DNA from 4 places in the Mesorhizobium sp. U510 genome. Region 1 is predicted to be linked to each of the others. Evidence: predicted binding sites of a transcription regulator. Region 1 holds the regulator's gene; each other region holds the start of a gene.
The links. Region 1 encodes PhoB, which activates phosphate uptake and scavenging genes when phosphate is short. Its sites were predicted from a motif close to TGTCATNNANCTGTCAT; they were not measured.
Positions count from the first base shown of each region.

Region 2: a site for PhoB is predicted at 5,175-5,191, ahead of ACLGL5_RS19265 (LTA synthase family protein). Genes of this name have one in related genera too.
Region 3: a site for PhoB is predicted at 4,732-4,748, ahead of phnG (phosphonate C-P lyase system protein PhnG). Genes of this name have one in related genera too.
Region 4: a site for PhoB is predicted at 3,061-3,077, ahead of ACLGL5_RS33260 (acid phosphatase). Genes of this name have one in related genera too.

Region 1 is NZ_CP180532.1:242,953-250,666, reverse strand. It holds gene pstS (phosphate ABC transporter substrate-binding protein PstS) at 1-1,047, shown strand, start outside; gene pstC (phosphate ABC transporter permease subunit PstC) at 1,114-2,097, shown strand; gene pstA (phosphate ABC transporter permease PstA) at 2,101-2,952, shown strand; gene pstB (phosphate ABC transporter ATP-binding protein PstB) at 2,949-3,752, shown strand; gene phoU (phosphate signaling complex protein PhoU) at 3,778-4,485, shown strand; gene phoB (phosphate regulon transcriptional regulator PhoB) at 4,505-5,194, shown strand; gene ACLGL5_RS02990 (ROK family protein) at 5,207-6,457, opposite strand; gene xylF (D-xylose ABC transporter substrate-binding protein) at 6,731-7,714, shown strand, end outside.
Region 2 is NZ_CP180532.1:3,688,380-3,696,093, forward strand. It holds gene rplI (50S ribosomal protein L9) at 1-85, opposite strand, end outside; gene rpsR (30S ribosomal protein S18) at 303-551, opposite strand; gene rpsF (30S ribosomal protein S6) at 551-1,051, opposite strand; gene ACLGL5_RS19260 (pilus assembly protein) at 1,516-3,162, shown strand; gene ACLGL5_RS19265 (LTA synthase family protein) at 3,208-5,136, opposite strand; gene fabD (ACP S-malonyltransferase) at 5,416-6,363, shown strand; gene fabG (3-oxoacyl-[acyl-carrier-protein] reductase) at 6,423-7,160, shown strand; gene ACLGL5_RS19280 (acyl carrier protein) at 7,360-7,596, shown strand; gene fabF (beta-ketoacyl-ACP synthase II) at 7,631-7,714, shown strand, end outside.
Region 3 is NZ_CP180532.1:2,028,520-2,036,233, reverse strand. It holds gene phnM (phosphonate metabolism protein PhnM) at 1-715, opposite strand, end outside; gene phnK (phosphonate C-P lyase system protein PhnK) at 716-1,513, opposite strand; gene ACLGL5_RS11705 (alpha-D-ribose 1-methylphosphonate 5-phosphate C-P-lyase PhnJ) at 1,510-2,460, opposite strand; gene ACLGL5_RS11700 (carbon-phosphorus lyase complex subunit) at 2,457-3,563, opposite strand; gene phnH (phosphonate C-P lyase system protein PhnH) at 3,564-4,169, opposite strand; gene phnG (phosphonate C-P lyase system protein PhnG) at 4,166-4,621, opposite strand; gene phnF (phosphonate metabolism transcriptional regulator PhnF) at 4,860-5,561, opposite strand; gene ACLGL5_RS11680 (alkaline phosphatase family protein) at 5,625-6,827, opposite strand; gene ACLGL5_RS11675 (ABC transporter ATP-binding protein) at 6,881-7,714, opposite strand, start outside.
Region 4 is NZ_CP180532.1:6,426,474-6,434,187, forward strand. It holds gene ACLGL5_RS33245 (MaoC family dehydratase) at 1-145, shown strand, start outside; gene ACLGL5_RS33250 (adenine phosphoribosyltransferase) at 289-834, opposite strand; gene ACLGL5_RS33255 (alpha-hydroxy acid oxidase) at 1,002-2,147, opposite strand; gene ACLGL5_RS33260 (acid phosphatase) at 2,321-3,016, opposite strand; gene ACLGL5_RS33265 (cytochrome c1) at 3,142-3,999, opposite strand; gene ACLGL5_RS33270 (cytochrome b) at 4,027-5,328, opposite strand; gene petA (ubiquinol-cytochrome c reductase iron-sulfur subunit) at 5,345-5,905, opposite strand; gene ACLGL5_RS33280 (cupin domain-containing protein) at 6,221-6,565, shown strand; gene ACLGL5_RS33285 (alpha/beta fold hydrolase) at 6,637-7,521, shown strand; gene ACLGL5_RS33290 (DUF6665 family protein) at 7,502-7,714, opposite strand, start outside.

The sequences.
Region 1 (7,714 bases):
TTCATCCGCTCGGCGGCCGTTGCGATCGCAATGGCTACAGCGTCTACCTTCACCCTTTCCGCAGCCATCGCAGCTGACCTTTCCGGCGCTGGTTCGACCTTCATCTATCCGGTGTTCGCCAAGTGGGCCGACACCTACAAGAAGGACACCGGCATCGGCCTCAACTATCAGTCGATCGGTTCGGGCGGCGGCATCAAGCAGGTCATCGCCAAGACCGTGACCTTCGGCGCCACCGACAAGCCGATGTCCGACGCCGATCTGGAAAAGAACGGCCTCGTGCAGTTCCCGATGGTGATGGGCGGCATCGTGCCGATCGTCAACCTGACCGGCGTCAAGCCGGGCGAACTCGTCCTCGACGGCAAGACGCTCGCCCAGATCTATCTCGGCGCCATCACCACCTGGGACGATGCCGCGATCAAGGCGCTGAACCCCGGCCTCACCCTGCCGTCGACCGCGATCGCCGTCGTGCATCGTTCGGACGGCTCGGGCACCACCTTCAACTTCACCAACTATCTGGTGAAGCTCTCGCCCGACTGGAAGGACAAGGTCGGTTCGGACACCGCCGTCGAATGGCCGACGGGCGTCGGCGCCAAGGGCAGCGAAGGCGTTGCCAACACCGTCAAGCAGACGGACGGCGGCATCGGCTACGTCGAATATGCCTATGCCAAGCAGAACAACCTGTCCTATTCCAAGATGCTGAATGCAGCCGGCAAGGTCGTCGAGCCGTCGCTCGAATCCTTCGGCGCGGCCGCTTCGAATGCGGACTTCAAGGGCGCCAAGAACTTCAACGTCATCATCACCAACGAGCCCGGCGACACCACCTGGCCGATCGCGGCCTCGACCTGGGTCCTGATCCACAAGGCTCCGGATGATGCCGCTGCCACTGGCGAAGCCCTGAAGTTCTTTGCCTGGGCCTACAAGGACGGCAAGGAAACCGCCAAGGCGCTCGACTATGTCTCGATCCCCGACAGCGTCGTCGACCTGATCAAGGCTTCGTGGAAGGCCGACATCCAGGCCGGCGGCAAGCCCGTCTACGTTGGCGAGTAACATCCTCCAAAGGAGCGCCGCGCCCGCGGCGCTCCTTTTCCTTCAACTGAAAGAGCCGAGCTTGACATGAGCGCTGTCCAGGAAGCCTTGCCAGCCGTTAGAAGTTCGCGCGATGCCACCGTTCGACGGTTCGCGCTGACCGACGCAATCTTCCATGCGACAACCCGCGCCGCCGCGATATTGGTGCTGGTTCTGCTCGGCGGCGTTGCGATCTCGCTGTTTGCCGGTTCCTGGCAAGCCCTGTCGACCTTCGGCTTTTCCTTTCTGACCAGCGAAAGCTGGAACCCGGTGACGGAGAAGTTCGGCGCCCTGGCACCGATCTACGGCACCATCATTACCTCGGCCATCGCCATCCTGATCGCCGTGCCGCTCGGTATCGGCATCGCCATCTTCCTCACCGAGCTTTGCCCACGCCCGCTGCGGCGTCCGATCGGCATGGCGGTTGAACTGCTGGCCGGCATCCCTTCGATCATCTACGGCATCTGGGGCCTGTTCGTGCTGGCGCCGTTCCTGCAGACGACGGTGCAGCCCTTCATCATCAGCGTGTTCCACGGCATTCCCGGCCTCAACGGCCTGTTCGCGGGCCCACCTTATGGCATCGGCCTGCTGACCTCGGCGATGATCCTGGCCATCATGATCCTGCCGTTCATCACCTCGATCACCAAGGACGTCTTCGATACGGTGCCGTCGGTGCTCAAGGAATCGGCCTATGGCATCGGCTGCACGACCTGGGAGGTCACGCGCCGGGTCGTCATTCCCTACACTCGCATCGGCATCATGGGCGGCATCATGCTCGCTCTCGGCCGCGCGCTCGGTGAAACGATGGCGGTGACCTTCGTCATCGGCAACGCGCACCGCATCTCGACGTCGCTGTTTGCGCCGGCAACGACCATCTCGGCGACCATCGCCAACGAATTCACCGAAGCGGTCGGCGATCTCTACACCTCCTCGCTGGTCGCGCTCGGCCTTATCCTGTTCGTTATCACCTTCCTGATCCTTGCCATCGCCCGCTACATGCTGATGCGCATCGACGCCCGCACGGGAGCCTGACCGATGTCGACAGCCGCATCGCTTCACCAAAGCCGCAAGCGCAAGAATGGCGTGATGATGACGCTGTGCGTCATCTCTGCCGGCATCGGCCTTGCCTGGCTGGCGCTGATCCTTGGCGCCTTGCTCTACAAGGGCCTGGCCGGCGTCTCCCTCTCGGTCTTCACGGAAATGACGCCGCCGCCCGGCGACGCCGGCGGCCTGCTCAACGCCATCTACGGCAGCATCGTGATGACCATCATCGGCATCATCGTCGGCACGCCGATCGGCGTGCTGGCCGGTACCTATATGGCCGAATATGGCCGCTTCTCGAAGCTCACCACGGTGGTGCGCTTCATCAACGACATCCTGCTGTCGGCGCCGTCGATCATCATCGGCCTGTTCGTCTATGAGCTTATGGTGCGGCCGATGGGGCATTTCTCGGCGATCGCCGGTGCCGTAGCACTCGCCATCCTGGTCATCCCCGTCGTCGTGCGCACCACCGAGGACATGCTCAACCTGGTGCCCAACGCCTTGCGCGAAGCCGGCACCGCGATCGGCGCGCCGCGCTGGGTGGTCATCCGCTCGGTTGCCTATCGCGCCGCGCTTTCGGGCATCGTCACCGGCATATTGCTGGCCATCGCCCGCATCTCCGGCGAGACCGCACCGCTTCTTTTCACGGCGCTGAACAACCAGTTCTGGTCGAGCAATCTCAACGCGCCGATGGCCAGCCTGCCTGTCACCATCTTCCAGTTCGCTCTCAGCCCCTATGAGGAATGGCAGCAGCTGGCCTGGACCGGTGCACTCATAATCACATTGACGGTTCTCGCGCTCAGCATCTTTGCGCGCAGCCTGACCGGACGCAGAGAGGACAAATGAGCCAGATGTTGTCTCCAGACATGACGATCGCCGCCGAGGCGGTGACCAAGGCCAAGATCGAGGTCAAGAACCTCAACTTCTACTACGGCCAGTCGAAGGCGCTGAAGGATATCACGCTGTCGCTGCCCGAGCGCAGCGTCACCGCCTTCATCGGCCCGTCGGGTTGCGGAAAGTCGACGCTGCTGCGCGTCTTCAACCGCATCTACGAGCTTTATCCCAAGCAGACCGCCGAGGGCCAGGTGCTGCTCGACGGCCAGAACATCCTCGACCGTTCGCAGGATCTCAACCTGCTGCGCACCAAGATCGGCATGGTGTTCCAGAAGCCGACGCCGTTCCCGATGTCGATCTACGAGAACATCGCTTTCGGCGTCAGGCTCTACGAGAAGATCAGCAAGGCCGAGATGGACGGCCGTGTCGAGCAGGCGCTCAAGCGCGCGGCGCTGTGGACCGAGGTCAAGGACAAGCTCAATGCCAGCGGCCTCAGCCTGTCGGGCGGCCAGCAGCAGCGGCTGTGCATCGCCCGCACCGTGGCGGTGAAGCCGGAGGTGATCCTGCTCGACGAGCCGGCCTCGGCGCTTGACCCGCTGTCGACCGCCAAGATCGAGGAGCTGATCGACGAGTTGCAGGCCGACTACACGATCGTCATCGTCACCCACAACATGCAGCAGGCGGCGCGCGTCTCGAAGCAGACCGCCTTCATGTATCTGGGCGAACTGGTCGAGTTCGACCGCACCGAGAAGATCTTCACGTCGCCTCGCGAGAAGCGCACGCAAGACTACATCACCGGCCGCTTCGGCTGATCGCACGCATACGAGGACCAGGATCATGGCCGAACACACAGTCGCAGCCTTCGACGAGGATCTCGGACAGATCAGCAGGCTGATCAGCGACATGGGCGATCTCGCCGGCTCGATGGTCGGCGGCGCCACCAAGGCACTGCTGAACTCCGACAATGCTCTCGCTCAGCGCGTCGTCTCCGACGACGCCATCATGGATGCGCGCCAGCGCGAACTCGACGACCGCGCCATCACGCTGATCGCCAAGCGCCAGCCGATGGCCGACGACCTGCGCCATGTCGTCGGCTCGATCCGCATGGCCGGCGACCTCGAACGCATCGGCGACCTTGCCAAGAACATCGCCAAGCGCGTCGGCACTGTCGGCCTCAGCGCCACGCCGCGCGACCTGTCGCATTCCATCGACGCCATGGCGCAGCTGGTGTTGATCCAGGTGCAGGGTGTGATCGAGGAGTATGCGGCGCGCGATGCCGCGGCACTGGCGAAGCTGCGCGCCGACGACGAGCGCATCGACGTCAAATACACCTCCGTCTTCCGCGAATTGCTGACCTATATGATGGAAGACCCGCGCAACATCACGGCTTGCACGCATCTGTTGTTTTGCGCCAAGAATCTCGAACGCATCGGCGACCATGTGACCAACATCGCCGAGAATGCGTACTATGTCCTGACCGGCACGCAACTGCCCGCCAATCGTCCAAAACAGGACGAGACGGCGATGTCGGCGCCGGCGGCCTGAGCGCAGGGGTAATCAATCGATGATCGCACCACGCATCATGGTGGTGGAGGACGAGGAGCCGCTCGGCGTGCTCCTCCGCTACAATCTGGAATCGGAGGGTTACCAGGTCGAGGTGGTGACCCGCGGCGACGAAGCCGAAATCCGCCTGCAGGAGAACGTGCCCGACCTCCTTGTGCTCGACTGGATGGTGCCGGCGGTGTCCGGCATCGAACTCTGCCGGCGCCTGCGAATGCGGCCCGAGACCGAGCGGCTGCCGATCATCATGCTGACCGCCCGGGGCGAGGAAAGCGACCGTGTACGTGGGCTCTCCACCGGCGCCGACGACTATCTGGTCAAGCCGTTCTCGACGCCGGAATTCATGGCCCGCGTCAAGGCGCTGCTGCGCCGCGCCAAGCCGGAAGTGCTGTCCAGCGTGCTCAAGGTCGGCGATATCGTGCTCGACCGTGAATCGCACCGGGTCTACCGCAAGAAGAGCGAGATCCGGCTCGGGCCGACCGAATTCCGCCTGCTCGAATTCATGATGCGGCACCCCGGGCGCGTGTTCTCGCGCAGCCAACTGCTCGACAATGTCTGGGGCGAGACGATCTACATCGACGAGCGCACCGTGGACGTGCATGTCGGCCGGTTGCGCAAGGCGGTCAACAATGGCCGCATGCCGGATGTCATCCGCACCATCCGTGGGGCGGGCTACGCGATCCGCGAGGATTGAGCACGAACTGACTCAGGCGACGTTTTTCTTCGCGGCAGGGCCTGCTTTCGTTTGCACGCCGGGCGCGAAAATCTCCTGGTCGACGAAGGTCAGCGCGCGCATGGCACAGCCTTCGCGGATCAGCGGCAGTTCGTTCGGCTCGGTGTCGAAGGAGATCGATTTCGAGTGCTGGCCGCCGGCGGTCTGGGCGATGGCCTCGCGCAATGCCGGCTCGATCAGGTCGAAGGCAGCGGCGCTGACGCCGACCATGGCGACGGGCGCGGGATCGATCAGCGCAAACAGGCTGCCGAGGCCGTAGCCGAGTGCCTCCCCGGCCTTGCGGTAGGCTTCGCGCTCGGGCCCGTCCCGTTCCCGTGCCGTCGCGGCCAGCGCCCGCATCTGCGCGTCGCTGACATCGGCCACCGGCTCGGTGTCCTCGCTGAGCTGCCTGGCGTTGCGCCAGATGGCGTAATTGCCGGCATAGGCCTCGACACAGCCGCGCCGCCCGCAGCGGCAGAGCGCGCCGCCCGGCCGGTGGATCATGTGGCCGAATTCGCCGCCTGAGGAATGGGTGCCAGTGAACAGCTCGCCCTTCAGCACCAGCCCCATGCCGATGCCGTGCGAAAGCAGGATGGCGATGAAGTCGTCGCGGTAGCGCTCGGGATCGCGCCAGCGCAGCGCCACCGCCATCATGTTGCAGTCGTTTTCCATGGTGGCGGGGATACCGAACTCTGCTTCGAGTATGTCTGCGAAGGCGATGTCGGTCTGCGGTGTGATCGGCGACCACAGCATCGCCCGGGCCTCGGTGTCGGTGATGCCCTGGATCGCCAGCGCGATGCGGGCGACGCTGCGTACGTCGATGTCGGGATCCTCGAGGCGCCGCCGCACTATGGCCACGCACTCGCCGATCAGCGCCTCGCGCGACATGGTCAGCGTGTCCAGCCGGCGCTGTTCCTCCGATATCACCTGGCCGGCATAGTCGATGACTGCGACCGACAGGAAATTCAGCGACAGCACCACGGTCATCACAGCCGCGGCCTCCGGATTGAGGCCGAGGCCGACCTGCGGCCTGCCGCGTTTCAGCGCGCCGGCCTCGCTCGGCTTGCCCTCGGCCAGGATGCCTTCACCGATCAGGTCGGAGGAAATCGCCGATATGGTCGAATGGCTGAGGCCGGTGGTCGCTGCGATCTCGGTGCGCGAGGGCCGGCCGGCCCGGCGCACGGCCGCGATCACCATGGCGCGGTTGCGCCGGCGCAGATCGTCGTGGCGGATTCCGACCGACATGTTTTTTCACATCCTCCCGGTCGCCGCGGTTCTTCCGGTCCTCCCTCGAACGCTGCCGGCGATACGGTCAAATACTGGCAGAAGCGGCCTGTGCTGTCATTTATTTATTGCGAAGCTCGAAAAAAATTCAGAGGGACATCAAAATCCATCAGAATCGTTGTTGACAGCGTTCCGGTGTTGGATCAGTGTTTTTTCGAGGCTCGAAAAAATAGGGCCTCTGTGCCGGCCTTAGGGCCAGTTGGTCGCGCCATACGCGGCGCAGGGAGGAATATCATGAAGAGATTCACAGCCGCCATCCTGGCGGGTGTCGCCATGTCGCTGACGCTTGCGTCGGTCGCGCAGGCGAAGGACAAGGTCATCGGCGTTTCGTGGTCCAACTTCCAGGAAGAGCGCTGGAAGACCGACGAGGCCGCCATGAAGAAGGCGATCGAGGCCGCCGGCGACAAGTATATTTCCGCCGATGCGCAATCCAATCCCGGCAAGCAGCTTACCGATGTCGAGAGCCTGATCTCGCAGGGCGCCAATTCGCTGATCATCCTGGCCCAGGATGCCTCGGCCATCGGCCCGGCCGTGCAGAAGGCGCTGGACGAAGGCATTCCGGTCGTCGGCTATGACCGGCTGATCGAGAACAAGGACGTCTTCTACCTGACCTTCGACAACAAGGAAGTCGGCCGCTTGCAGGCCAGCGCGGTGTTCAAGGCCAAGCCGGAAGGCAACTATGTCTTCATCAAGGGCTCGGGCGCCGATCCGAACGCCGACTTCCTGTTCGCGGGCTCGATGGAAGTGCTCAAGGCTGCCATCGACAGCGGCAAGATCAAGAATGTCGGCGAGGCCTATACAGATGGCTGGCTGCCCGCCAACGCCCAGAAGAACATGGAGCAGTTCCTGACCGCCAACGACAACAAGGTCGACGCGGTCGTCGCGGCCAATGACGGCACCGCCGGCGGCGTCGTCGCGGCGCTGACGGCGCAGGGTCTTGCCGGCACCGTGCCGGTTTCGGGTCAGGACGGCGACCATGCCGCGCTGAACCGCATCGCGCTTGGCACCCAGACCGTGTCGGTGTGGAAGGACGCGCGCGAACTCGGCAAGAACGCCGCCGAGATCGCCTCGCAGCTGGCCGACGGCAAGAAGATGACCGACATCGCCGGTGTGAAGGACTTCACGACGCCCGGCGGCAACACCGTCAAGTCGCTGTTCCTGACCCCGGTGGCCATCACCAAGGACAATCTCAACGTCGTCATCGACGCCGGCTGGATC
Region 2 (7,714 bases), 3.4 Mb from region 1:
AATTACGGGCAAAGCCGTCCTTGACCTTGACGGTATCGCCCATCTGGCCGAGGCGGGAAACGCGTTCGAGAAGAATGACTTCCATGGTTTTGTTCCTTTTGGTTGGCGTCCGTCCATGAAGGCAGGCGCCGAATTCTCTGGGAACAGGTCAGGAAGCTTGAGCGCCTTGAGCGCCGGTGTCGCTGTCCTGCCTGTCGCGGCAGTTAGAGGCCTTGACCTCAACTCGGGATTTGATGGCTGAACCGGTCATGCCCGTCATGGCCGGTGAGAGGAACGGGCGGCGAACCGCCCGTTCGGGAGAATTAGCGGACCACGTAGGGCAGCAGGCCGAGGAAACGGGCGCGCTTGATCGCCTTGGCGAGTTCACGCTGCTTCTTCTGGCTGACGGCGGTGATGCGCGACGGCACGATCTTGCCGCGCTCGGAAATGTAGCGCTGCAGCAGACGCACGTCCTTGTAGTCGATCTTGGGCGCGTTGGCGCCGGAGAACGGGCAGGTCTTGCGGCGACGATGGAACGGGCGCCGGGTCGGGATCTGGTTGATGTCGATCATTATTCTGCACCCCCTTCAAAGCCTTCGCGCGGACGGCGCGGACCACGATCGCCACCGGCGTCGCCGAACGAACGCGGCGGACGATCGCCACGGTCGCCGCGATCACGGTCGCCGAACGAACGCGGGCCACGATCGCCACGGTCGCGGTCGCCGAAGCTGCCGCGCTCGGAGCGCTCTTCGCGCTTCTGCATCATGGCCGACGGACCTTCCTCATGCGCCTCGACCTTGATGGTCAGGAAACGCAGGACGTCCTCGGACAGACCCATCTGGCGCTCCATTTCGTTGAGCGCTGCCGGCGGGCAATTGAGGTCCATGAGCGTGTAGTAGGCCTTCCGGTTCTTGTTGACCCGGTAGGTGAGGGACTTCAATCCCCAGTTCTCGACCCGGCCGACGGACCCGCCATTCGCGGAGATGACGCCCTTGTACTGTTCGACAAGCGCATCGACCTGCTGCTGCGAGAGGTCCTGCCGGGCAAGAAACACATGTTCGTAAAGAGCCATTATGTCTTCGTGCCTTTCTTCGTTTCTCTCCCGGTTCCCGGCGGCAAAAGCCTCTGCAACTTCTCTGACCCGCTTGTCCCGGTTAAAGGGGCAGGGAAGAAAGGAGCATGACGAGACGGTCGAGAGCGGAGACACGGGAGGCGGAAGCCCTTCTGGCTTCACACGAAGGCTTTGATAAAACCTCCGGCCCTCCGTTCAGCCCCCAGCTGGGACCGGCAGATTGGCGGCGTCTATACAGCAATCCACTGATAAGGCAAGGGCAGGCGGCGATCCCGATGTCGCAGGGCGCCGGAAAATCAGGCGGCAGCGCCGGAATGGCCTGGTGATTTCCGGCAACCGGCCCTTAACCACAATGTCAGGTTGTGCAGGTTGCGCCCTCGCCGTCAACGGTCGATTCATCATGGAAGGCGCAAAAACCCGGGCGATCCGCGCAGATCAAGCGGTAAGCATTTTCGGGGGTAAGGATGCTTCTCAACAGGTTCGGGCGCTCGAAGAGCGGCAATTTCGCGCTGCTGATGGGGCTCGGGCTGCCGGCCATCCTGTCGGCCGTGGCCTTCGCGGTCGACGTGTCCACCGTCATGCGGGCCAAGAGCAACCTGCAGAACGCGCTCGACGCCGCAAATCTTGCCTCCTCGCATCTCGGCGACCTCGACATTAGCCGCACCGATGCCTTCGATCGCTATTTTCAGGCCAACATCGCCGGGCATGGCGAACTCGCCAACGCGCAGGCGACGCTGACCGTCGACAGGGGCGTCAACTTCATCAAGACCAAGGCGGTTGCGTCGGCCGACGTCAATTTGAACTTCGGTTTCCTGTTCGGCCGGAACAGACACATCGCCGTCGATGCCTCGGCGGTCGAATCGAACAATCAGCTCGAAGTCGTGCTGGTGCTGGACAATACCGGCTCGATGGCCGGTGCCCGCATGACGGCGTTGAGGACGGCAACGAAGTCCCTGCTGGACACACTCGAGGCGACAAAATCGCCGACGCGCCAGATTCGCGCCTCCCTGGTTCCGTTCGTCACGGCCGTCAACGTCAATGGCGATGAATTCGACCCGTCCTGGATCGACATGGACGGCAAGTCTTCCACCAACGGCGTCAATTTCCCCGTCATCGACGGCAAGCGTCCCAATCATATGGCGCTTTTCAAGCAACTCAAGGACACCGGATGGACCGCGGCCGGATGGAACGGCACCGGATGGAAGGGCTGTGTCGAGGCGCGCCCGGGCGCTTATAACATTTCCGATACCCCACCCGACCCGGACAAGCCCGACACGCTGTTCGTTCCGTATTTTGCGCCGGACGATCCGGAAGGTGCCCAAAAGCCATCTAGCTCCTATGGCAATGCGGCCAAATACTACAACAATTCCTATCTCGACGACGTCAGCGACAACACCAAGGTCGCCAAACTGAAAGGCAACCGTCTCGGTATCGATCTCAGCAGTCTGGCCGACCCTGTGCCACCGGGCGACAAGGGTGCCAAGGAAAAGGTGGCCAAATACGTTGCGCCGACCAAGGAGCTCATCACCGAGACGGGTTCCGCCATCACCGTCGGCCCGAACCGCGCTTGCCCGACACCCATCGTCCCCCTGACCGACGATTTCGACAAGCTGCGCAAGGCAGCAAGCGAGATGACCGAGTGGAACGGTTCGGGAACCAATGTCTCCGAAGGCCTGTCGTGGGGCATGCGGGTGCTGTCGCCCGCCGCGCCCTACACCGATGCAGCGCCGTGGAAGACAAGCGGCATCAGCAAGATCGTGCTGTTGCTCACCGACGGCGAGAACGTCGTCTATGGCGCCAGCGAACAGCCGACGAAGTCCGATTACACATCCTATGGTTATCTGGCGGGTGGCCGTTTCGGATCGGACGACCAGGCCGCCGCGGCGCGCAATGTCGACGGCTGGACCAAAAGCGTCTGCACGCAATTGAAGAACGAGGGCGTGCAAATCTACACCATGGTGCTGCAATCCGACACTGCCGCCAACCGCGCGCTTTACAGTGCGTGTGCCTCGGACCCGAGCGGCTACTATGCCGTCAACGACCCGGCCAAGCTGCCGGACGTTTTCCAGCAGATCGCCAACAAGTTCTCAAGGCTGCAACTGACGAATTGAGTGTTCGCTCCGCCAGGTCCAGGCTGAACCCGATGGGTCGGCTGATCAACTCGTGTGGGCGACACCCTTGTCGACCGTCTCGGGGAAGAAGTCGGGCGCCGCGTGGCGCTTGCCGAACATCATGTCGTACTGGATGAGCCGGAAATCGCGGATCGCCGGGTCGATCTCCTTCTGGCGCGACCAGTCGGGCGTGGCCTCGCCGGCCGGGGTCAGAAGCAGGTTGCGGTCGACGACGCGGTAGCGCTCCCGCATCTCGCCCAGGAAGCCCGTATAGTAGGGATGGGTGATGCCGGCGGCAGTCAGGATATGATAGGGCAGGAATGCCGGGCTCACCGTGCCGAGGTTCGCGACCGGACCGGACCGGTTCGACCAGATGATCAGTGGCGTTTCGTGATGGTCAAGGGCGGCCTGCGGCGTCGGCTCCTTGCGCGGCGCGACATTGTCCTTGAGGAAGCCGGTCTCGACATAGACCGGCCCGAGCGGCGGCAGATGGTCGCCGAAGAAGGCGACAATCGTCGGCCGCTCCCGCTTCTTGGCCCATTCGATCAGCCGTTCAAGGCCCCGGTCCGCGTCGGCTGAACCCTCCGCATAGCTCAACAGCGAGTCGCGCGCCCACTGGCTGATCGGCGCCTGAACCGCGTGGGTCGGGTTGTAATAGCGGTTCGGTTCATAGGGGCCATGGTTTTGCAGGCTGACCGCGAAGAAGAACACCGGGTCGTTGCTGGCGTCGGCTTCGCGGATGATCTCGTCCGTCATCGCCGCGTCGGATGCCAGCGGACCGCGCTTTTCCATGGGCGGCAGCGTCTCTTCCGACTTGAAATCGTTGAAGCCGAAATCGGCGTACACCGCGCCACGGTTCCAGAACCAGTTGGTGCCGGGATGTATGGCACGCGCGCTGTAGCCCTCGCTTTTCAGGAAGGTCGCCATGGAAGGCGTCGGCGTGCGCACATATTGCTGGTAGGGGATGCTGCCAGCCGGCAGGAAAGCGTTGGAAAAGCCGGTCAGCGCCTCGAATTCGATGTTGGCGGTCATGCCGCCGAATTCAGGCGAGAACATCGAACCGGAACGCAATGCCCGCACGGTGGGAATGGGATCCGGCGTGATGGTGACGCCGGGCAGCCTGGTCGGATCCCAGAAGGATTCGCTCATGACGATAATGATGTCGGGCTTTTCATCGGGCACCGAGGCCGTCGTCTGCGGCCGGTCGATCGCCTTGATCGCCTTGTCCGTATAGCCCGGCGGTGCCGAGACATGCGCCATCGGCACGTTGAGCGCGAAGGCGAGCGCAAAGCCGTTGGAGGCGTAGTTTTCCTTCTGGTCCCACATGATCGGGATGATCTGCAGCCGATCCCTGGTCCAGGAGAAGGTGGCATAGTCCATGATCGAGACGAAGAAGGCGAGCAGCGGCACCGCCAGCGTCAGCCGGGCAAGGCGGCCCTTGTGGCTGAGCGCTGGAACCTTGCGGCGCCACAGCCGCCAGCCATAGACGAGCAGCGACAGGCCGGCGATGATGCCGGCGACCATGGCGAGCGCGGTCATCGGCCGGTCACGCACCAGAAGCGGCAGCAGCGCGAAGATCTGGCGAGCGTAGAGAAAGTCAGTCGGGTAGAGCGGATCGCCGAGATAATGCGATTTCTGATGGCCGACAAAGGCCAGCGCCAGCGTCAAGGGCCCGACGATCATCAGGCTCTGATGGCTGCGTCCCAGAACGGCGTCGAGACCGATGAGGATCAGCGCGAACACGACGATGGTGGTCCAGCCCGGCTTGAGCGGCTGCAGGAAGAATAAAACGGTGCCGGCGACGTCACCGCGCACGATCAATTCGATGGCGAACACCAGGATGGCGGAGATCGCCAGGCTTATCAGCCCGTAACGGACGACCGGCCATCTCCGGCCCGGCAAATAGCCGGTGGACGGATCGTCTTCCAGGAATTGAGGCGCAGCTTTGCTGGCGCGTTTTGAACTCTTTGCCACTTTAACTTCCCACCCGGCGACAACCCAAGTCACGCGATTGTCATATAATTGTCACGCAAAGCTAGCGCCTGTGGCGGAAATAAGAAGAGCCAGCGAACGATTCGTGAGCGGTTTTCATCAGGAGTGATCGCCAAAAAGCCCTTTCGGAACAGGCACTCGGCGTACGGTTCGGAACTGGGGCCGGGTTGAACCGGGCTTGACTTGGCGGCCTGCCTTGCGCCACAGGCAGGGAAAATTCGTGTTATCAGGTCAAGTAAAACCAGTCTTCGGGAGCCACGCATGGCCGTCGCATTCACCTTTCCGGGACAAGGCAGCCAGGCTGTCGGCATGGGCAAGGATCTCGCCGACGCCTTTCCCGAGGCGCGCAGGGTCTTCCAGGAAGTCGACGACGCGCTCGGCGAAAACCTGTCGAAGCTGATATGGGAAGGTCCGGAAGAGACCTTGACGCTGACGGCCAACGCGCAGCCGGCGCTGATGGCGGTTTCGCTGGCGGCGATCAGGGCGCTGGAAGCGCGCGGTTTCTCGTTGAAGGACAAGGTCGCCTATGTCGCCGGCCATTCGCTGGGCGAATATTCGGCCCTTGCCGCCGCCGGTTTCGTTTCCGTCGCCGATGCGGCTCGGTTGCTGCGCATTCGCGGCAATGCCATGCAGGCGGCTGTGCCGGCCGGCGAAGGCGCCATGGCGGCCATCATCGGACTGGAGCAGGCGGATGTCGAAGCCACTTGCACCGAGGCTGCGCAAGGCTCCGGCAAGGTCTGCCAGATCGCCAACGACAATGGCGGCGGCCAGCTGGTCATTTCCGGCGCCAAGGCCGCAGTCGAACTGGCCGCCAAATTGTGCACCGAAAAGGGCGCCAAGCGGGCGCTGATGCTGCAGGTCTCGGCACCCTTCCATTCGGCGCTGATGGCGCCGGCGGCCAATATCATGCGCGACGCGCTCGCCGGTGTGACGAAGCATGCGCCGGCGGTGCCTGTGCTGTCCAACGTCACGGTGACCCCGACCAGCGATCCCGAAGAGATCGCCCGGCGCCTGGTCGAGCAGATCACCGGCCGCGTGCGCTGGCGCGAAACGGTAGAATGGTTCGGCGCCAACGGCGTCACCACGCTTTACGAGATCGGCGCCGGCAAGGTGCTGTCGGGCCTGGCACGGCGCATCAACCGCGACATCGCGACATCTGCCGTCGGCACGCCGGCCGATGTCGAGGCCGCCCTGGCCACATTCGCATAATCCACTGGCGATTTGACCCCACCCGTGTGAAGGGTGTTTTCTCAGATCAGGAGACGAAAATGTTCGAACTGACCGGCCGCAAGGCGCTCGTCACCGGCGCATCCGGAGGCATCGGTGAGGCGATTGCCCGCGTGCTGCATGCGCAAGGCGCCATTGTCGGCCTGCACGGCACCCGCATCGAGAAACTGGAGGCCTTGGCAGGCGAACTCGGCGACCGGGTCAAGCTGTTTCCGGCCAATCTGTCGAACCGCGACGAAGTCAAGGCGCTCGGCCAGAAGGCGGAGGCCGAACTCGAAGGCGTCGACATACTGGTCAACAATGCCGGCATCACCAAGGACGGCCTGTTCGTGCGCATGTCGGACGCCGATTGGGACTCAGTGCTCGAGGTCAACCTGACTGCCGTTTTCCGGCTGACGCGCGAACTCACCCATCCGATGATGCGCCGCCGCCATGGCCGCATCATCAACATCACCTCCGTGGTCGGCGTGACAGGCAATCCCGGCCAGGCCAACTATTGCGCCTCAAAGGCCGGCATGATCGGCTTCTCCAAATCGCTGGCGCAGGAGATCGCTACCCGTAACATCACCGTCAACTGCGTTGCTCCGGGCTTCATCGAATCGGCCATGACCGACAAGCTCAACGACAAGCAGAAAGAGGCGATCATGGCGGCGATACCGACGCGCCGCATGGGCACGGGTGCTGAAGTGGCGTCCGCCGTCGCCTACCTCGCCTCCAACGAAGCCGCCTACGTCACCGGCCAGACCATCCATGTCAATGGCGGCATGGCCATGATTTGACGGATATGGCGGGCCTGTGAAAAGAGACCATTTCACCTTGGACCTCAGCCATTTTTCGTGTAATGCGGCCCGCAACCCGGCGGTTCGGGCAAAAACCGGTTCGTGGCCGTTGCGTTTCCGGCAGGACCATCTTTCAGCTTGATTAGCGGCATTCTGCCCGCTAACGAAGACAGACAAACAAAAGACGAGGATGCCCCAAATGAGTGACACCGCAGAGCGCGTCAAGAAGATCGTCATCGAGCACCTTGGCGTCGATGCCGACAAAGTGACGGAGCAGGCGAGCTTCATCGATGATCTGGGCGCTGACAGCCTCGACACGGTCGAACTCGTCATGGCGTTCGAAGAAGAGTTCGGCGTGGAAATTCCCGATGACGCAGCCGAGACCATCCTGACCGTCGGCGATGCGGTGAAGTACATCGACAAGGCTTCGGCCTGACGCTTTCCGCAGTCATCACTGGGGAGGACCTGCGATGAGGCGTGTCGTCGTCACGGGCCTTGGGTTGTTGTCGCCATTCGGCATGGGCTTCGAGCACAGCTGGAAGGAACTTCTGACC
Region 3 (7,714 bases), 1.8 Mb from region 1:
TTCGGCTTCGGTTTTGAGGTCCGATCGTCCGTGAGGCATCGATCCATGCTTCGATTCGACGGTCGGCGTCCTCTGCCGACCAGCCATACTGCTTGATCTGCATTTCACGGAAGCGGTCGAGTTGGGGCGATTGGCGATGACCAGGGGCATGGTCCATCACCGATACGAGTTTCACAAGCGGATCGCCGACCAATGGCGTGAACACGGACATCACCTCTTTGTCGGTCACCTCGCAACGCAAATGCAGAAAATGATCCGCTCGAAGCAGTCCATGGGCCCTGGCTTCACGAATCCCGTCGATGAGAACGGGTAGGATGCGAGCTCGATCAGCTTGCCTGGTATGATCCCGGGTCGTTGATCCTATGCAAAGGGAATCGAAAACTGTCGTGATGCCGGCTGCTATGACCAGCGCATCGTGTGCCATGACCGCCGAAAGATGATTCCACACCACGCCGGCGCGCGGCAGTGCATGCTTCTCCGAATTGTCGGTATGGAGATCGATGAGGCCTGGCGTCACATAGCCGCCTTCGAGGTCGATCGCGCCAGGCACTGTGCTTCTGCCGGCGGCGATGTCGTCGATGTAACCATCGATAATGTGGACTGTTCCATCATAAACTTCATCCGGCAAAACAAGTCGCGCGCCGGTTAATGTCAGTTCGTTCGGGGAGAGCTTTGCCGCTGCACGGTGCGGTGAAGTATCCGTTCTTATGATCATTCAGAGCACCGAGGAAACGAGAAGCTGCGTGTAGGGATGATGCGGATCGTCCAGAACCTGGTCGGCGAGGCCGGTCTCCACCATGTTTCCTCGCCACATCACGATGATGCGGTCCGCCAACAGTCGGGCAACAGACAGGTCGTGGGTGACTATCACGACAGCCACTCCGATATTCATGACCAGGCACCGCAGCAGGTCGAGCAGCCGGGCTTGAACCGATACATCGAGGCCGCCCGTCGGTTCGTCCATAAAGACGAGGCGCGGCTTGGTAACGAGAATTCTGGCAATTTGCAGACGTTGCTGCATGCCACCGGAAAACGTTTTCGGTCGATGATCTGTGCGCAGCAGGTCAATCTCAACCTTGGCAAGCCAATCCTGAGCTTCTTCTCGTATGCGACCATAGTGGCGTGCACCGACTGCCATTGGCCGCTCCCCTATATTGCCACCAGCGGTGACTTCCATTCTAAGGCCATCTCGCGGGTTTTGGTGGACGAGTCCCCAGTCCGTCCGCATCAGCTTCCGGCGTTCCGGCTCCGATAAGGTCAAAATGTCCGTCGGTCCTTTATGATTAAGATCGTAAATGACGGAACCCTGATCAGGCATCAAACGTCCCGACAGGCAGCTGAGCAACGTCGACTTTCCGGATCCGGATTCCCCGACGATCGCGATGATTTCCCGTGGAAAGAGATCGAACGAAAGGTCCCGGCAGCCTACCGTCTTTCCATACATTTTCGTGAGCTGCCGGACGGAAAGCAGCGGCTGGCGGCGGGCGGGCTGGAACTGAGCCGCTGCTCTCATCGTGATTCCGATCCCGTTGCGATTTTCGAGAGTAAGAGCAATTCGATGTCGGCGGGATCGCCACGATCCGGTCCAAGGTGACCATGGTTCCGGCGAGTAGTGCAGTAGTCGGTGTCCGAGCAAACGAACATCCGACGACCCTTGTCACTCATCACGATCTCATCGAGATAACTGTCAGTCGCCCCACAAAGGGAGCAGCATTGCCTCCATCGCTGCACACGAAACGGATGGTCTTCGAAATCGAGGCTCTGCACCTGTGTGTAGGGGGGGACGGCGTAAATCCGCTTTTCACGGCCCGCGCCGAAAAGCTGAATGGCTGGATTGTTCGCTATCTTCGGGTTGTCAAATTTGGGAATAGGTGAAGGCGACATCAAATATCGCCCGTTTGTCATAACTGGATAGCTGTTGGTCGTCGCAATATGACCAAAGCGCGCGATATCTTCGTAAAGTTCGACACTCATCAGACCATATTCTGCATAAGCATGCATCTTACGGGTTTCGGAGTCCCTCGGTTCCAGCCGGCGCAACGGTTCGGGCGACGGCACTTGGTAGACGATAATTTGTCCCTCCTTGAGAGGCGTTTCGGGCACCCGATGACGCGTCTGAATGATTGTGGCAGCCTCGGTTATTTCGGTCGTAGCGATGCCGGCCACACGCTTGAAAAAACGCCGGATGGAGACAGCATTGGTTGCGTCGTCCGCGCCCTGGTCAATCACCTTCAGCGTGTCGTTTGGTCCAATGACACTGGCTGTGACTTGAATGCCGCCGGTCCCCCACCCGTAGGCCAGCGGCATTTCGCGGCTGCCAAATGGAACCTGAAGGCCTGGAACGGCCATGGACTTCAAAATGCATCGCCGGATCATCCTTTTGGACTGTTCGTCCAGATACGCAAAATTGTAGGGTTGGCGGAAGCTGCGGCCGGCTGCGTTGCCATGAGGTCCCGTCATTCCGCGGCCTCCTTGCTTGAAAGGCGGCGGTTATGCTCCTCCCGCAACTGTCTTAGGAATTGCAGGTCGCCCTGGAAATCGACATAGTGAGGCAAAGTGAGATGCGAGACGAAACCGGCCGCCTCGAGATTGTCAGTATGGGACAGAACGAACTCTTCATCCTGAACAGGGTATTTTGCTTCCTCGCCGTATTCCCGACAGCGCAACGATCGGTCAACGATTGCCATTGCCATCGCCTTGCGCTCACTCTTTCCAAATGAGAGACCATATCCGCGGGTGAAGCGCGCAGGCTCGTCTTCCGAGCCCCCGAAGAAATCCAGCATCTGGCATTCCGTGACGATGATGTCGCCAATAGAAACAGAAAAGCCCAATTCCTCGGGTAGGATTTCTATCGTAACGTCCCCAACCCTTGTTTCCCCCACGTAGGGATGGGCAGCGCCATAGCCACGCAGCGCTGAATACGCCAAACCCACGACAAATCCCTCATCGCCACGGGCTAGATTTTGCAAGCGCTGATCGCGACCGGCGGGCATGGCAAGAGGATCTCGGGTGAGATCGAAAACCGGTGACTGGTCGGGTTCCGGCAACTCGGCTTCAATCAGGTCTTCGTCGGAAATGCTGTCGAAGGCACGCGGAAAAGTTGGATCCAGCGGATCATCCGCGACCTTCGCTTTCGGCTTATCGCAATCAACAATATCGAGGTGATCAAAATCAAGCAGCCTATGTGTGTACTCATAGGTCGAACCGAGTATCTGCCCTCCGGGAATGTCCTTGAAGGTAGCTGAGACACGTCGCTGAATGGCCATCCGGGCTGTATCGAGCGCGTTTGACACTGCCAAGCGCGGTAGAGTTGTGCGAAACGCCCGGAGAAGGAAGATCGCCTCAACGGCGTCGCCTTGGGCTTGTTTCAATGCCAATGCCGCAAGCTCTCTATCGTAGACAGAGCCCTCACACATCACTCGGTCGACGGCAAGACCGAACTGCTCGGCAATCTGCCGGACCGTGAGTTCGGGAACTGCTGGGTCTCCCCGCCGATCCTCCGCAACCAAACCATGTGAGTTGAGGATAGCCTCCTCCCCACCTTTTACGGCAACATAGGCCATCTAGATCTCCCCGGAGATGCTGCGAGGAAGAGCGATGATTGCATTTCCGGACGTAAAGAGAACATCGACTCCACTCGGATAAAGCTCATGATTGAGCTTCCAGTCCTTCCAAAACCAGGATGCAAGCCCATCAACGTCCACCGAAACTTCGCGCTGGATGCCCGGTCCACGCCACCGAACGGGCGGACCGCCGTTTAAAGATGGCACCTGGATAACAATCGTCGTCGAGGCCTGAGGCTCCAATTCTGTTCCGGGATTGAACTCGGCCAAGCGCGGCATCGTTATCGGATTGGCCACAATGGCAAATGTCGACCTTTCAACGCTGTCCACAAACGGCACCCCGCAGTGAAACCCAAGGCACTTGCGAACCGAAGGTAGATTCGACCGGGGATCGAGCCAGACTGGTGTTTCGCAATCCGCAAGCGTGAGGCAGACGGCGGCAGTCGCCGGATCAAGGGGACCGACTGCTGCGGTGGCAGAGACCAGCGTTTGCGGCCTGCCGACATATGCATACGCATCTAACACACGGCGGAATGTGTCCTGGCTATCGAAGACAGGATTTGCGAATCCGGGCTCAAGCCCGGCAGTATCCAAAACGCTTATCATTCCGGACTCATGCCTCGAGCCATTGCGAAAAAGTGGACCTTAGTCGAAGCCGCTTTGCGGCTCTTGATCTCACGGCGGGCGGATTGCGCGATTCCAAATTCGGTAACGAAACGAAGTACACCGCTCGCACTGTCATCTGTTCCCTGCAACAGCGCATCGAAAACTGCCGCCAGTTGTGCATGACGCTGGTCGCGCCCGAGGACGAAGGCGAAGCCCGTCATGCCATCGGCCAACCTAACGGCACATCGGGTCATCGTGACTTCACCAAGGTTGAATAGGGCCCCCGTACCCCCGGCGCGTGCGCGCACAAGCACGAGGCCGGTTTCCGGTCGGCGAAGCCAATCAAATTGCGGCTGGATGGCCAGGTTGTCCCAGGCCCGCTCAAGTTCATCGCACCGGGCTCGCGCGAGAACCGCCATCCATCGTTGCCGCTTTTCAACTTCAATCCGCACCGGTGTTCGCCGCTTCGATTAAACGCCCGGCTCAGGTCCGGGCTCATCAGGGTGTTGGGCATTGATGCCTAGATATCTAGGTATCTCCCGGATAGACATAGTTCCTTTTTGCAACGATTTGATGACAGGGCATCGGCCCATCAAGTATTATTGCGATCCCGACTGGCAGAGGGCCGCCTGATCCGCCAGAGGTGGTCTCGGCGAATAAGCCGCCGTGTTCACACGCGACTTTTCGTGCTTATTCGTTCGTTTCAATAAGATATTCGTACCGGTCGCTTCGTATGACGCTGAAAGCGTATTTGATCGGTAAGCCATCCGGCGTTACGTCGACATTGGTCTCAAAAAGTACCGGGCTGGACGAAGATATTCGCAGAAGCTGCGCTTCTTGCGGGCTAGGTCTTCGGGCCGTGATCCGTGTCCATTTCCGCTTATATTCCGCGATGCCGCAGCGCTTCAAGGCGGCAGTGGGAGAGTTCATTCCCTCGAATGCGGTGGCGAGGCCAGGAACGCGCGCTGCCGGATAGTAGCTCGTTCCGGTCGCCAAAGGCCAATCATTGATGAATGAGGTCGACCTGACCTCGGTAACCAGTGCTGAGGGAGCGATGTTCAAATGACTTGCAATATCAGGTTCGACAGAAGTTTCGTTGATCGACAGTATCTCCCGCTTCACGGACTTGTTCTGACCAAGGAGCTTATAAGTGAACCTGGGATCGCTGTTCAGTTTGTGTGAAACGAAATCATCAGCAACAAAGGTTCCGACACCATGCCGAACTCGCAAGGCGCCTTCAGATTCCAAAGCCTTGATGGCATTGCGCACGGTATGCCGATTGACGCCAAATCGGTCTGCCAAGACAAAATCGCCAGGCAGGCGGCCATCCTGGAAGGCTCCCGCATCAATATCATTGAGTAGAGCGGACCGAACCAGTTCCCAACGCTTCATTGATCACCATTTTCTTTTCGATTCGAATCAATATCGTCTCCTGGAGCGATATAACTCCGTGTATTATCGGAAAAGCGGGCAATCGGAAAATGTATCGCCGGGCAGTCCAAGGACGCATGAAAGCGTTGGAGTTAAGCGCGTCGCTTCAGCCCCTTCCGCGACCTCATTCGGAACAGCCGGCCCGGAAATAATGCAAACACGATCATCCGCAGCAGAGCCAGGTCGAAAACCATGGGTAGATTTGTATTTCGGACAGCCGACCGGTTGGTCTGCCGGATGGTCTGCCGGAGTCTCTTCGAAATCACATTCTGGCGGCGCCGTGAAAGTGGCAATTCTGTTGCGGAGTTCAATTGGTAGATGATCGCCATTCCAGGCCTCTGCGCCATACTGGAGCAATTTCTTGGCTACCTCTCGGCGGTCCATATCGCTTTCAACCAAAACGTGCAGCGTCGCACCTTCGGACTGCCACACCTTTCCCGGAATGATCAGGTCCGGCAAGATTGATGTTTTGATGTTACGGTGGCCATGATCGCTGACGATCGCAATCGTGTAATCATCACGCCGACCTGCCCGGCGCAGACTATCCAAACAACGACCAACGAGAGAATCCGCGAAAGCGATCGCGAAATGAGCTTCGTCGCTCCCATAGCCGAAGTCATGCTGGAAGGCGTCCGTGGCATTGATCTCCGTAATGAGAAGATCAGGTGCCTCTTCTGACTCGAGCAGGCTGGCGGCCGCGGCGATCGTAAGCTGGTCACCGATAAGCGTCCTGGTAATGCTGGATACGCCGTCCGGTCCGCTGTATTCAGGTACATAAGAGGGCAGCGGGATGGCCCCCAGTCGGCCGCGTGGATCCTTTATCTTCAGCAGTGACGGCGTACTCCCATCGCTGGGGATCTTGATGAAGCCCGGGCCACGCAGCCAGCAAGGTGGAACATAGATGGACGTATCTTCCGGCTTAATGAGGGCGTGCCCGATGCAAGCCACGTCGAGGCCGGCACGCGAGGCAAGGGTCGCAATCGTCGGAACGAGGAGGTGTTCTGCTTCAGCTGCAACAAAGGCGCCGTCACTCAGGATGCGATTGCCAAAGATACCATGTATCTCGGCTCCGACACCTGTGAGTATGGAAGCCCGACCCGGCATGGAGGTCGCTGGTACCGCAGAGCGCATGCGGCGGACGAGATACCCATCGGCTGCCAGTGACGATAAGTTTGGCAGACGGTTGGCATGTTCTTGGAAATAGTCGGCGCTCACGCCATCGATCATTATGAGAAGAAGTTTTCGATGCGTCATTGCAATCTAGCTCACTCAAAGAGAGATTAACGTTTTATACATGCTATCCAGTGGCCTGCGCCGACTTGCCGAAGATCTGGCGTGACCTTGGCACATTCTGCGCTGGCAATTGAGCACCTCGTTCTAAAGACGCAGCCTGATGGAGGTGTAACAGCGCTCGGAACTTCGCCTTTCAGAACTACCCGTGCTCGGCGAAGACTTGGATGGGGAACGGGAAGCGCTGAAACCAGGGCTTCGGTATAAGGATGAGCGGGCGCATTTCGAAATATTTCGGCCGGTGCGATTTCCACAACCTTACCGAGATACATTACGATTACCCGATCTGCTATATGGCTAACCACTCGCAGATCATGCGAGATGAACAGGATCGTAAGAGCATGCCTTTCCTTCAGATCAAGAAGTAGATTAACGATCTGAGCCTGGACCGAAACATCGAGCGCCGATACGGGCTCATCGGCGACGACGAAATCCGGCTCGGTGGCCAGGGCCCTGGCGATGGCAATCCTTTGGCGTTGCCCCCCACTAAAAGCGTGAGGGTGACGCGAGCCGTGGGCCGGGGATATTCCGACTTGAGATAAGAGTTCGGCGATCCGTACCTGCCGCGCCTGCGTTGTCAGATGAGCTTTGTAGATTGACAGCGGGTCACCAACAATTTCCGCCACAGTCATGCGCGGGTTGAGGCTGCTATACGGGTCCTGGAACACCATCTGCATTTGCCGCCGAAAAGAATACATCTCTTTGGACGACAGAGCTGTCAGATCGGTCCCTTTAAATCGGATCCGACCGGAACTCGGCGTGACAAGCCGCAGCAAGCTCCGACCTAATGTCGTCTTGCCTGAGCCGGATTCGCCGACCACGCC
Region 4 (7,714 bases), 800 kb from region 1:
CTTCAGCCGCACCGCGCTGTCCCATCGCGCCATCGCCTCGCGCCCCGGCTGGCGAATGCTGTCGCTGCGCGCGGAAGCGTTCGATTCGACCGGCGATAAGGTGCTGGAGTTTGAAAGCGCCGTGCTGGTGAAGGTGGGTGAGTAGCCGGTTCGCGTAAGCGAATTCATCGTGCCAGTGGCACGATGAAAGGCTGACGAACGCGGGGACGCTGCGAAGCAGCGGGGACCCGGCAGGCCGCGGACATCAAGCTCGACCCCGTACTTGTCTCCGTGCAGTATTTTGCTGCCTCAATGCCCCTCGAACCCGATCAGCGTCCTTACCGGCACGCCAAGCGCCTCGAGCTTGGCGCGACCGCCGAGGTCCGGCAGGTCAATGACGAAGCAGGCAGCCAGGATATCGGCGCCGATCTGGCGCAGCAGCTTCACCGCCGCTTCCGCGGTGCCGCCAGTGGCGATCAGGTCGTCGACCAGGATCACCTTTTCGCCAGGGGAAATGCCGTCCTTGTGCATCTCCATTTCGTCCAGCCCGTATTCCAGGCTGTAGGCGACGCGCACCGTCTCGAAAGGCAGCTTGCCCTTCTTGCGGATCGGCACGAAGCCGGCTGAAAGCTGGTGAGCGACGGCGCCACCCAGGATAAAGCCGCGCGCCTCGATACCGGCGATCTTGTCGACCTTCTGGCCGGCATAGGGATGCACCAGTTCGTCGATGGCGCGCCGGAAGGCGCGCGCATTGCCGAGCAGCGTCGTGATGTCGCGAAACAGGATGCCGGGCTTGGGATAATCCGGGATGGTGCGGATCGCGGCCAGCAGCGTGTCTTCGAGCGAAGGTTTCATGAGGCGGCTCCGGATGATCCAGCTGACAGGTTTGAAACGCGCGGGAGGCAGATCGTAGCCCGACGCGACCGACAACGGCTAGCGCGATGTGGCGGCCGAGACAAGCGTGTCCGGCAAAGGATTGGCCTGGACCGGTGCAGTGACCGTCCGCGCCGATGCTCTGCTGGTCACCGGAAGCGCAGGTTCTCGCGCGACAATTGTCCGATCGAACTGCAGCCCATCAGCTTCATGCCGCGTTCGATCTCGACCCGCATCTGTTCAAGCGCCCGTTCGACACCCGGCTGGCCGGCCGCCGCCAGCGGAAACAGATAGTAACGGCCGATGCCAACCGCCTTGGCGCCGAGCGACAACGCCTTCAGCACATGCGTGCCGCGCTGCACGCCGCCATCCATGATGACGTCGATCCGGTCGCCGACGGCATCGACGATCTCGGCCAACTGGTCGAATGCCGCCCGCGAGCCATCCAGCTGCCGGCCGCCATGATTGGAAAGCACAATGCCGCTGCAGCCGATCTCGACGGCGCGTTTGGCGTCCTCGACCGACATGACGCCCTTGAGGCAGAACGGCCCCGACCACTGCCTGACCATCTCGGCGACATCGTCCCAGGTCATCGACGGGTCGAGCATTTCGGTGAAATAGCGGCTGATCGACATCGTGCCGCCGCCCATGTCGACATGCTCGTCGAGCTGCGGCAGCTTGAACCCCTCATGGGTGAAATAATTGATCGCCCAAGCCGGCTTGAGCGCGAACTGCGCCATCCCCGCGAGGTTGAGCTTGAAGGGAATGGCAAAGCCGGTGCGCTTGTCGCGCTCGCGATTGCCCCCGGTGATGCTATCGACGGTCAGCATCATCACCTCGACGCCAACTTGCTTCGCCCGCTGCATCATCGCCCGGTTGAGGCCGCGATCCCGGTGGAAATAGAACTGGTAGACCTGCGGACTGGCGCTGATCCCGCGCGCTTCCTCGAGGCTGACGGTGCCAAGCGAAGAGACACCGAACATGGTGCCGTATTTGGCGGCGGCCTTGGCCACCGCGCGCTCGCCCTGATGGTGGAACAGTCGCTGCAGGGCGGTCGGCGAGCAATAGAACGGCATCGCCAGCTTCTGCCCCATCACCGTCACCGACATGTCGATCTCGCCCACCCCGCGCAGCACGTTGGGAACGAGGTCGCAGGTCTCGAAGCTTTCGGTGTTGCGGCGATAGGTGACCTCATCGTCGGCCGCGCCATCGATGTAGTCGAAGATCGGGCCCGGCAGCCTTCGCTGCGCCATGCGGCGGAAATCGGAAAAGTTATGACAGTCGTTGAGTCGCATCATCGATTTCCAAGGCCGTGGCGGGCCAACATTCGCCGCCCTTCGATGCCTCGAATATCAATCCGATGCAGCCCTGCCAACGGACTAATTGCTGAACTGCCGCCGAGCATGGCCGTGAGAAGAAAAGGGGCGCCTGAAGCGCCCCTCGCATCGAAGCCGACTGCTGACGAAGATTACATGCCGAGATCGGAACGAAGCTCTGCCCTGGCCACTTCATATTCGGCCTTGAAGTCGTCGCGGTTGAGCAGGACCGCGGCAATGACGCTGCCGGAAATCTTGCCCATTTCTACGTCGGACGCATAGTGGATACCGCCAACCTCACGGTTGTGGGCGTATTCGGCCGCGCGCGCCATGATCTCGGCGCGCTTCTCCGGAACCATGTCGGCCAGGATGATGCCCATCATGGTGCCGACGGTGGCGTGGCCGGACGGCCACGAGCCGGAGCTCGACAGCTTGACCGCCGGCTTGACGAGATCGCTGAGCTGATGCGGACGCGGCCGCTTCCAGACATCCTTGGCCGGATCGACGACAGCGCCTTCGGTCTCGACCACGCGATCGAAGAAGGCGCTGAATTTCGGCAGCTTCTCCTTGTTGAAATTCAGCCCCATCACATTGGCGAAGCGCCAGACATTCTCCTCGGAGTCGGCAACGGCGCTGGCTGCCATCTCGGGCGTGCGCGTCACCTGCAGCGTCAGCACCTCGCCGAGTTCGGCCTTGGTCTGCGCCGAATCGTTTGCCGGTGGCGGCGGCAGGATCATCGTTAGGTCGATGTCTTTGTTCGTGACGAAGGGTTTTGCGTCTTCGGCCTGGGCGGCCGAGCCGATGACCAGCAACAGCAGACCGGCAGTCAGCGATGCGAATTTCTTCATGGGTGCGATCCTTTGTTGGGAATGGCGCAGGATCGCTGTTGGCGGTGACGGCCATGTGACACAGCCTGTCGCCGGAAAAGCAAAAAGGCGCCTTTCGGCGCCTTTTTGGTCGTTGGTTGCGCGGCTTAGTGGGCCACGCCTTCCCACACCTTGCGCTTGGTCAGGTAGACCAGCGCGCCGAAGAGCAGCAGGAACACCAGCACGCGGAAGCCCGTCTTCTTGCGGTCTTCCATGTGCGGCTCGGCGGCCCACGTCAGGAAGGCCGATACGTCGCGCGAATACTGGTCGACGGTCTGCGGCGAGCCGTCGTCATAGGTCACCTGACCGTCGGAGAGCGGCTTGGGCATCTTCAACGACACACCCGACATGAAGTACGGGTTGTAGTGCGTGCCCTCGGGAATGACCATTCCGGCAGGCGGCGTCTGGTCGTAGCCGGTCAGCAGCGAATGGATGTAGTCGGGCCCGCCCGCGTCATACTGGGTGAAGATATCGAAGACGAACTGCGGAAAGCCACGCTCGACGCCGCGCGCCTTGGCCAGCAGCGACATGTCGGGCGGGGCGGCGCCACCATTGGAGGCAGCCGCGGCTTCCTCATTGGCGAACGGCGCCGGGAAATGGTCGGACGGCTTGCCGGGACGGTCGAACATGTCGCCGGCGTCGTTGGGGCCGTCATGGATGGTGTATTCGGCGGCCAGCGTCTTGATCTGGGCGTCGTTGTAGCCGAGGTCCGACAGCGTGCGGAACGCCACCAGGTTCATCGAATGGCAGGCCGAGCAGACTTCCTTGTAGACCTTCAGACCGCGCTGCAGCTGCGCCTTGTCATAGGTGCCGAACGGGCCGGTGAAGCTCCAGCTCATTTCCTTCGGCTCGTTGATCGGGAAATGCGTGGGTGCCGCCGCATTGTGCGCCTCTTCGGCCGCGAACGCTGCGGTGCCGGCAGCCACAAGGCCGACCAGCGCCAGCGAGGTGAGAATCTTTTTCATGCCAAATCCCCTTAGATTCTCTACCGCTCAGCCCTTGGTCTCTGGCGCGGCCGTGGCGCCCGCCGGATGCCCGCTGCCGCCCTTGTTCTTTTCGAGCACCGCCTCGGTGATCGAGTTCGGCAGCCTGCGCGGCGTCTCGATCAGGCCAAGCACCGGCAGCGCGACCAGGAAGAAGGCGAAGTAGAACAGCGTCGCCATCTGCGCCATGAACACATAGCTGCCTTCCGCCGGTTGCGAGCCCAGCCAGCCCAGCAGGATGGCATCGGCCACGAACAGCCAGAAGAACAGCTTGTACCAAGGCCGGTAGACCGCCGAGCGCACCTTGGAGGTGTCGAGCCACGGCACCAGAAACAGCATGACGATGGCGCCGAACATGCACAGCACGCCGCCGAGCTTGGAATTGATCGGCCCGATGTTGAAGGTGATGGCGCGCAGGATCGCGTAGAACGGCAGGAAGTACCATTCCGGAACGATATGGGCCGGGGTCTTCAGCGGGTTGGCGACCGTGTAATTGTCCGGATGGCCGAGATAGTTCGGCAGGTAGAAGACGAAATAGGCGAAGAAGAACAGGAACACGATCATGCCGAACGCGTCCTTGATGGTCGCGTAGGGCGTGAAGGCGACGGTGTCGGTCTTCGACTTGACCTCGATGCCGGTCGGGTTCGACTGGCCCACCACATGCAGTGCCCAGACGTGCAGCACGACGACGCCGGCAATCATGAACGGCAAGAGGTAGTGCAGCGCGAAGAAGCGGTTCAGCGTCGGGTTGTCGACGGCAAAGCCGCCGAGCAGCAGCTGCTGGATCCAGTCGCCGACCAGCGGAATGGCACTGAAGAAGCCGGTGATGACGGTGGCGCCCCAGAAGCTCATCTGCCCCCATGGCAGCACATAGCCCATGAAGCCGGTCGCCATCATCAGGAGATAGATGATGCAGCCGAGGATCCACAGCAACTCGCGCGGCGCCTTGTAGGAGCCGTAATAGAGGCCACGGAAGATGTGGATGTAGACAGCGATGAAGAAGAACGAGGCGCCGTTGGCATGCATATAGCGCAACAGCCAGCCGGAGTTGACGTCACGCATGATCTTTTCGACGGAGCCGAAGGCGAGATTGGTGTCGGCCGTGTAGTGCATGGCCAGCACGATGCCGGTCAGGATCTGCGCCACCAGCATGATCGCCAGGATGCCGCCAAAGGTCCACGCATAGTTGAGGTTGCGCGGCACCGGATAGGCGATGAAGCTGTCGTAGACCATCCGCGGCAGCGGCATGCGGGCGTCGAACCAGCGTTCGATACCGGTCTTGGGCGTATAGGTCGAGTGTCCCTCGCTCATCGAAATATCCCCTGCCTCAACCGATAAGGATCTTGGTATCGGAAATGAATTTGAATACCGGCACAGCCATGTTCTCGGGCGCCGGGCCTTTGCGGATGCGGCCGGCCGTGTCGTACTGCGAACCGTGGCACGGGCAGAACCAGCCGCCGAAATCGCCTTCCTGGCCGAGCGGGATGCAGCCCAGATGCGTGCAGACCTGAACCATCACCATCCAGGCTTCCTTGCCGGGCGTGGTGCGGTTGGCGTCGGTCGCCGGCGCATCGGCCGGCAGATTGGCGTTGCGGGCGATCGGATCCTTGAGATCGGAGAGGTTGACGGCCTCGCCGTCCTTCATTTCCTTTTCGGTGCGGTTGCGCACCACGACCGGCTTGCCGCGCCACTTGACGATCAGCGACATGCCAGGCGTCAGCGAGGCGACATCGACTTCCACCGAGGCGAGCGCCAGCGTCGAGGCATCGGGGCGCATCTGGTCGATGAAAGGCCAGGCGACGGCGCCGGCCCCGACCACGGCAGCCATGCCCGTGGCGACATAAAGAAAATCTCGACGATTGGGATCGTGGATATCGGTTGCGCTCACGGGTGCCTGATCCTTTCGCCTCTTCCGCGCCGGTGGCCGAGCCTTGTTCCCCGCTCAATCACGCCAACCCGACAGCGCATGGCGAACAGGCTAGCGAATTCCTCCGGCATTTGGACTTCGGTTTATGCGTGAAGCCCGTTTTTGTCCAGACGGGTCAAGGCACAAGGGCAGATTGTCGCGGGGACAAAATCCCCTATTGTCCGGCGGGACGGCGAATGGCCGCAAAAGGCGGCTAAACAACCGGGAAACAACCGTAAATCCAAGGGCTCCAGCTTGCCTCGACACAGGGCGCCGGTGTGATCTATCCTCCCAGGCATGGCACACGTCATAGACCGTGAGGAATGGGCGGTTCGCTCCGACCACTGGAAGGGCGAGCTGCAAGGCGGCGCCTACGGCTCCAACTCCTGCCTGATCTTCAACTACCTGCCTGATGAAGGCGGCGGCCCGCGGCTGCATTCCCACCCTTACAGCGAGATCTTCATCATCCGCCAGGGCACTGGCCTGTTTACCGTGGGCGACAAGGAAATCGAGGCTTCCGCCGGCCAGATTGTCATCGTGCCACCCCACACGCCGCACAAATTCACCAATCTCGGTCCGGGTCCGCTGGAAACGACCGACATTCACGAGAACGGCACGTTCATCACGAAGTGGCTCGAGTGACGGTTGATAGCCCTGTCGATTTCCCGATTGCCGACTAGATCTATGGCATAGGCAGTCGGCAGGATCAGGACATGCAAATCTCGACCGTCGAAATCGAAGGGCTGAGCATTGCCATCCGCGAGGCGGGTCCGCCCGAAGCGCCGGCATTCCTCCTGCTGCATGGATGGCCGCAAAGCTCCTACGCGTTCGAACGGGTGATCAGCCGGCTGGCAGCCGACTACCGGGTCGTCGTCCCCGACCTGCCCTGCATCGGTGGCTCGCAAGGCATGCCCCGGGCCGGCGACAAGCGGACCCTGGCAAGGCTGATGAGAGGCGTCGCCGAAGCTTGCGGGCTGCGGCACCTGGTGGTTGCCGGCCATGATGTCGGCGGCCAGATCGTATTCGCCCTGTTGCGCGACCATCCGGAGATTCTGTCCGGCGCGGTGATCATGGATGTCGTCATTCCAGGCGTAGCGCCATGGGAGAAGGTCATTCGCAATCCGCGGATCTGGCACTTTGCATTCCATGCCGTTCCAGCCTTGCCGGAAACGCTGGTGAGCGGCCATCAGAGCGCCTATTTCGACTTCTTCTTCAATGTGCTTTCGAAGGACGGGGCCTCGATCGCTGACGATGCCAGGGAAATCTACGCAAGGGCCTATTCCCGGCCCGAGAGCCTCCAGGCCGGTTTCGGCTGGTATCGCGCCTTCCCCGAGGATGCCGAGGCCAATGCCAAGTGGGCCGGCAAGCCGATCGCGGTTCCGGTGCTGTATCTGAGGGGTGCGGCCGAGCCCGGCGAGATCGGCGACTATGTCGATGGCCTGCGGGCGGCCGGGCTCTCAAAAGTCGTGGGCGACATCATCGCCGACAGCGGGCACTTCGTCGCCGACGAGAATCCCGAAGCGCTCGCCATCCGCCTGGCGCTATTCCATAGGGAAATCAGCGCCGCAAGCTCCGAGCCTACCGGGCGCCGAGCCTGACCAGCACAGCCCTGGGGATGTCGTATTCGCGGATGACGCCATCGTGCTTGCGCAAGCCGCACAGCTCGCGCTGGATGAAATAGCCGTGCACCGCCTCGGCGGCCTCCTTGAGAAGCCTGGGGCGCAACTCCTCATCTGCATTGTCGCGCAACCTGGCCAGCGTTTCCTCGACCTTTTGGCCGGCACGGCCAAG